DNA from 3 places in the Brevibacterium samyangense genome. Region 1 is predicted to be linked to each of the others. Evidence: predicted binding sites of a transcription regulator. Region 1 holds the regulator's gene; each other region holds the start of a gene.
What was found. Region 1 encodes HrcA, which represses chaperone genes, less so after heat shock. Its sites were predicted from a motif close to TTNGCACTCGNNNNNNNCGAGTGCNAA; they were not measured.

Region 1 (2,268 bases):
AGGTCTGGTTCGTCACCATCTGCCCGAGGAGGGTGCGGGTCATCTGCTGGACGGAGCCGGCACCGCCGCACAGGGAACAGGTCTGGACCGTGGTACCCGGCCGGGTGCCCTCGCCGTGGCAGGTGTCGCAGGTCTCCGCGGTGACGACGTCGAGGTCGGCCTTCCCACCGAACGCCGCGGTCTCGAGGCTGATCTCGACGTCGAGGAGTGCGTCCTTGCCGCGCTGCCTGCGGGATGCCGGCTGCGGACGTCCTCCGCCCATGCCGCCGCCGAAGAAGGTCTCGAAGAGGTCGGAGAAACCGCCGAAGCCCTGGGCACCGCCGGCCTGGCCGTACTCGCCACCGCCGTTGTCGTAGTTCCGGCGCTTGACCTCGTCGGAGAGCACCTCGTACGCGACCGAGACCTGCTTGAACTCGTCCTCGTGCCCGGGGTTGACGTCCGGGTGGAGTTTGCGCGCGAGTTTGCGGTAGGCCTTCTTGATCTCGTCGGCACTGGCGTCACGGGAGACACCCAGCGTCTCGTAATGGTTGCTCACAGTCACCCTTCGTGGAGTCGTGCGTGGTGGCCCGGGGAGGTGTCCTCGGGTGGGGGTTCGGTGTTCGGGGTTCGGTGTTCGGGGTTCGGTCGGTGGTCCGGGTCCGGTCGGGGGTGTGTCCCGGAACCCTCATCCGCGCTCGGAGAGGATCACGGAGACGTACTTCGCGACGGCTCGCACCGCCGCGATCGTCGTGGGGTAGTCCATCCGCGTGGGGCCGAGCACCGCCAGACGCGCCGCCGCGCTCTCCCCACCGTAGTGCGCGGACACCACGGATGTCGTCGAGAAGGACTCGTGGGGGTTCTCACGTCCGATGCTCACGGAGACCCGGTCCGTATCGCTCGCCATCGACGTGAGGAGCTTGAGGAGCACGACCTGTTCCTCGAACGCCTCGAGGAGCGGGCCGATCTGTGAGCCGAACTCGACCCCGGACCGGGCGAGGTTCGCGGTGCCGGCCATGAGGAGGCGTTCCTGCCGGTTGCTCTTCGCGAGGTCGACGAGCACCTGCGCGATCGCCTGCGCGGGAGCGCGGAGGGCGGTCGGCACCTCGACGCCGGAGGTGGCCTCCGCGACCGCGTCGAGGCGCACCCGGTCGAGCGCGCTGTTGAAGGTGTCCCGCAGGCGGGCGGTCTCCTCCTTGTCGAGGGTGCGTCCGAGGTCGACGATCCGCTGTTCCACCTGGCCGGTGTCCGAGATGAGGACGACGAGGAGCCGGGCCGGTCCGAGACTCACGAACTCGACATGGCGCACCCGGGCACGCGTCGCCACCGGGTACTGGACGACCGCGACCTGGTGGGTGAGCTGGGCGAGGAGTCGGACGGTCCGGTCGAGCATGTCGTCGATGTCGACGGGATGCTCGATGATCCGGGCGATCGCCCGCCGCTCGGCGTTCGACAGCGGCCGCACGTCGTCGAGCCAGTCGACGAACCGACGGTAGCCCTTGTCCGTCGGGATGCGTCCGGCGGAGGTGTGCGGCTGCGCGATGAGCCCCTCGCGTTCGAGTTCGGCCATGTCGTTGCGGATCGTCGCGGAGGACACACCGAGGCGGTGGCGGTCGACGAGTGCCTTCGAGCCGACGGGCTCGTTGGTCGAGACGTAGTCCTCGACGATCGCACGCAGTACGCGCGCCTTCCGTTCGTCGTTCACGGTCCACCTCCGGTCGCTCCACCCGCAGGCGGCGGTCGTTGTCGCATGTCCTCCGACGGCCCGCACGCCTGGCACTCTCGTCGATCGAGTGCCAATTCTACGCCGGGGCCGCGTGTCACCCAAACCTCCGGGGGCGCCGCCGGTCTAGGCTCGCCCGGGTGAACTACCAGGATCCCTACGGCCGGGACGTGCTCGCCGGCCGCTCCCCGAAGGCACACCGCAGGCCCACGTCCACCGAGGTCGAGGCGCGCCGCGGTCTCGTCCTCGAGCACCATGCCACGGGGTTCGTCGGCGAGGTCCTCCGGCTCGAGAAGGCCCCCGGCGGCGTGGCGATGATCCTCGAGGACCGCCTCGGCCGGGCCCGTTCCTTCCCGCTCGGCGGCGGATACCTCATCGACGGGAAACCGGTACGCCTCGTCCGTCCGACCCCGCAGCAGCCGGCGACGGCACGGTGTCCCGGCCGGACCGCCTCGGGCTCCGTCGCCGTCCCCGGGGCGAAGGCACGAGTGGCCCGCGGTTCCCGGATCTGGGTCGAGGGCAAGCACGATGCGGAACTCGTCGAGAAGATCTGGGGTGATGACCTGCGG
Region 2 (2,268 bases), on a different contig from region 1:
CGGGATCTCGGCGATGAGGGCCGCGAGGTCGCGGTACGGCTGGGTCTCTGTCACGGGCACTCCTCGGTCGGGCCGTAGTCTTCTCGGTGCTCCACCCTCTCACGCGAAAGGCACTGTCATGGCACTGGCGAGCGAGCCGGTCGGGATCGAACCGGGCATCTACGAGCACTTCAAGGGCAATCGCTACGAGGTGTACGGCGTCGGTCTCCACAGCGAGACCGAGGAACCGTTCGTCTACTACCGCGCCCTCTACGGCGACTACGGATTCTGGATCCGCCCCCTCGCGATGTTCACGGAGCACGTCGAACGCGAGGACTACACGGGGCCGCGGTTCCGGCGGGTGGCCTGAACGGACGGCGACCGCACGCGCGGGAGGCGGACGATGACCGCACACACGAGGGCCGGGCGGGGGATGCGCGTGCTTCCCCCGCCCAGCCCGTCGGAACTCCGGTACGGAGCGCTGTGGTGTACGGCGTGGTGCACTCCGAGCCGGGGATCAGCCTGCCGTCACGGCCTTCCGGTCGTCCGCGTCACCTGCGGTGATCGGGATCCGGTGCGGCTGCTCCTGTGCGTAGACCCCGGCGACCGTCACGGTGAGGACGCCTGCCTCGTACCGTGCGGTGACGTTCTCCGGCGAGACCTCCGTCGGAATCGTCACGGTGCGGCTGAACGAGCCGTACCGGACCTCCCGGATGCCGTCCTCGTCGGACTCGGTGCGGCGCTCGCCGGAGATCGTGAGAGTGCGACCGGACAGGTCGATGTTCACGTCCTTCTCCGGGTCGAGGCCCGGCAGATCGACGCGGACGTGGAGATCCTCGTCGTGCCGCGAGACGTCGAGCGCGGGAACGAATCCGCTCCGACGATCACGGGTGTCGAGGAACGGTGAACGCATCGATCCGAAGACCTCGTCGATGAGCGAGAAGGGGTCGATGCGGGTGAGAGTGCCGGCCATGTCATACCTCCTTTGTGTAGGGCGCCGGTGCCGGGATCGGCGACCGTTCCTGGTGGACCGCTGCGCCTGCGAACCTTTCGCCCGGCACAACGTGGCCCACGGGTGCGGTATTCCGCGCCGAACCTCAAAGTTGAGTGAATGGCACTCAACTTCGATGAGTGTCCGCTGAAAACGCTCCGGACGTCACGGAAACATCCGCCGCCTAGCATGGTGCGCATGAGTGAACGCGCGTGGGTGAATGAAGCGATCCGGCTGCTGGAGGCCGATGCCAACCGGAGTGCGGACACGCACCTCCACGTGTTCCCGCTGCCGGCCGAATGGGGGATCGACCTCTACCTCAAGGACGAGTCCGTGCATCCGACCGGATCGCTCAAGCACCGCCTCGCCCGGTCCCTCATCCTCTACGGGCTCGTGAACGGGAAGATCGGATCCGACACCGTCCTCGTCGAGGCCTCGAGCGGGTCCACCGCGGTGAGCGAGGCGTACTTCGCCCGCATGATCGGCGTCGAGTTCGTCACCGTCGTCCCGCGGTCGACGAGCCGCGAGAAGATCGAGCTCATCGAGTTCTACGGCGGGAAGTGCCACTTCGTCGACCGGCCCCTCGACATGTATCCGGAGGCCGAACGGATCGCCGCGGAGTGCAACGGGCACTATCTCGACCAGTTCACCCAGGCGGAGCGGGCGACCGACTGGCGGGGGAACAACAACATCGCCGAGAGCGTGTTCGCCCAGATGCGCCTCGAGCGGTACCCCGAACCCGCGTGGATCGTCGTGAGTGCGGGCACCGGCGGGACCTCGGCGACCTTCGGGCGCTACGTGCGCTACCACCGTCACGACACCCGGATCGCCGTTGCGGACCCGGAGAACTCCGCCTTCTACGGCGGTTGGAAGTCCGGCGACCCCGAACACGCGACCGGTCTGCCCGGGCGCATCGAGGGCATCGGCCGGCCCCGCATGGAACCGTCGTTCGTTCCCACCGTCGTCGACGAGATGTTCCGGATCCCCGACGCCGAGTCCATCGCGACCGTCCGCCTCCTGCGGGAGATCTCGCAGCACTGGGCGGGCGGCTCCACCGGGACGAACCTCGCCGGGGCCTTCCGCATCATCGCCGGAATGCGCGAACGCGGCGAGACCGGGTCTGTGGTGACACTCATCTGCGACGGCGGCGTCCGCTACGCCCACACGTACTTCGACGACGAGTGGGTCGCCGCTCAGGGAAGCGATCTCACCCCGTACCGGGAACGGACCGAACACTTCCTCGCGACCGGGCAGTGGCGGGAGATCTGAGCCACGGCCCCAACGCCTCGACGCATCGG
Region 3 (2,268 bases), on a different contig from region 1:
TGCGCAGTTCGACGGTCGGGCGGTTCCGTTGCCAGCGGAGGCGGCCGACCCGGCACGGAATATGGGTGCACTCGCATCCGCCGATCTGAGTACTACGGAGAGTTTCATGGCGCAAGGTACGGTCAAGTGGTTCAACGCCGAGAAGGGCTACGGCTTCATCACCGTCGACGGGGGTGACCAGGACGTGTTCGTCCACTGGTCCGCGATCCAGATGGACGGGTACCGCTCGCTCGAGGAGGGCCAGCAGGTCCAGTTCGAGGTCGGTGCAGGTGACAAGGGTCCGCAGGCGGAGTCCGTGACGCTCGTCTGACCCACGGTCCACACAGACTTCCGTGCCACCCACCCGGGTGGCACACGAGGAGGAGTCGGAGGCGCTGCGCCTCCGACTCCTCCTGCGTTGTGCAGGGAAACCATCACGCGGAGCCCGAGGTGGTCGAGGGGGCGATTCCCGTCGGTGGTCCACTGAGATCGCGATTCCCTGCGGTACCCCCGTCGAGATCGCGATCGAATGCTGGGTTTCGCGGAAATGCAGCATTCGATCGTGACGTCGACTCCGCCGACCGAAACCTATTGCGCACTCGAGTGACGCCGGGACCCGTGCGGCACGTCGAGGAACCAGAAGTGACCGAGGTCGGGGCCCTAGAGCGGCGCCGGGAACCCGAGGTGGCCGGGGTCGGAACTGTGGGGTGCCTCGGCGGGACTCACAGAGGCCGTTCCGCTCACAGGGGAATCACGGCCAGGGCTTTTGCACTCTCGGGCTGAGAGTGCTAAATCTTGTACCGGTGAAAACCGTATCCGGGTCGAGATCGACCGGCGCTGTGGAAGGGAATCAGCGTCCGGGGGATCGGCCGTCGCGGGCGCTCGGAGACGGATCGTTCCATCCACCCCGTACAGGGAGGACCCCAGTCACATGGCAAAGCTCATTGCATTCGACGAGGAAGCTCGTCGCGGTCTGGAGACCGGCCTCAACACGCTGGCCGACGCCGTCAAGGTGACCCTCGGCCCCCGTGGCCGCAACGTCGTTCTGGAGAAGAAGTGGGGCGCCCCCACGATCACCAACGACGGTGTCTCCATCGCCAAGGAGATCGAACTCGAGGATCCGTACGAGAAGATCGGCGCGAACCTCGTCAAGGAAGTCGCCAAGAAGACCGACGACGTCGCGGGCGACGGCACCACCACCGCCACCGTGCTGGCCCAGGCACTCGTCCGCGAGGGTCTGCGCAACGTCGCAGCCGGCGCGGATCCGCTGAGCCTCAAGCGCGGTATCGAGAAGGCCGTCTCCGCCGTCACCGAGGTGCTCCTCGACAACGCCAAGGAAATCGAGACCAAGGAGGAGATTGCCGCGACCGCAGGCATCTCCGCCGGTGACGCCGAGATCGGCGAGAAGATCGCCGAGGCCATCGACAAGGTGGGCAAGGAAGGCGTCGTCACCGTCGAGGAGTCGAACACCTTCGGCATCGAGCTCGAGCTCACCGAGGGCATGCGTTTCGACAAGGGCTACATCTCCGGCTACTTCGTCACCGACGCGGAGCGCCAGGAGACGGTGCTCGAGGACCCCTACATCCTCATCGTCAACTCGAAGATCTCGAACGTGAAGGACCTCCTTCCCGTGCTCGAGAAGGTGCAGCAGTCCGGCAAGGGCCTGCTCATCATCGCCGAGGACGTCGAGGGCGAAGCACTCGCAGTGCTCGTCGTCAACAAGATCCGCGGCACCTTCAAGTCCGTCGCCGTCAAGGCACCGGGCTTCGGTGACCGCCGCAAGGCACAGCTCGCCGACATCGCCATCCTCACCGGTGGTCAGGTCATCGCCGAGGAGGTCGGCCTCAAGCTCGAGAACGTCACCGTGGATCTCCTCGGTACGGCTCGCAAGGTCGTCATCACCAAGGACGAGACCACCATCGTCGAGGGCGCCGGTGACGCCGACGAGATCGCCGGTCGCGTCGCGCAGATCCGTGCCGAGATCGAGAACTCGGACTCGGACTACGACCGCGAGAAGCTCCAGGAGCGCCTCGCGAAGCTCGCCGGTGGCGTCGCCGTCATCAAGGCCGGTGCCGCGACCGAGGTCGAGCTCAAGGAGCGCAAGCACCGCATCGAGGACGCCGTCCGCAACGCGAAGGCCGCCGTCGAGGAGGGAATCGTCGCCGGTGGTGGCGTCGCCCTCATCCAGGCGGGCGCCAAGGCGTTCGAGACCCTCGAGCTCTCCGGTGACGAGGCGACCGGTGCGTCGATCGTCAAGGTCGCCATCGAGGCTCCGCTCAAGCAGATCGC

Region 2: the regulator HrcA is predicted to act here: its motif matches at 1,091-1,117, upstream of ABD172_RS11605 (Hsp20/alpha crystallin family protein).
Region 3: the regulator HrcA is predicted to act here: its motif matches at 745-771, upstream of groL (chaperonin GroEL).

The regions. Positions count from the first base shown of each region.
Region 1 is NZ_BAAANO010000017.1:115,816-118,083, forward strand. Features, by position in the region: gene dnaJ (molecular chaperone DnaJ) at 1-535, opposite strand, end outside; gene hrcA (heat-inducible transcriptional repressor HrcA) at 665-1,681, opposite strand; gene ABD172_RS09745 (DUF3097 domain-containing protein) at 1,840-2,268, shown strand, end outside.
Region 2 is NZ_BAAANO010000020.1:204,131-206,398, forward strand. Features, by position in the region: gene ABD172_RS11595 (hypothetical protein) at 1-54, opposite strand, end outside; gene ABD172_RS11600 (DUF1653 domain-containing protein) at 119-349, shown strand; gene ABD172_RS11605 (Hsp20/alpha crystallin family protein) at 497-952, opposite strand; gene ABD172_RS11610 (PLP-dependent cysteine synthase family protein) at 1,169-2,239, shown strand.
Region 3 is NZ_BAAANO010000005.1:31,338-33,605, forward strand. Features, by position in the region: gene ABD172_RS02445 (cold-shock protein) at 107-310, shown strand; gene groL (chaperonin GroEL) at 911-2,268, shown strand, end outside.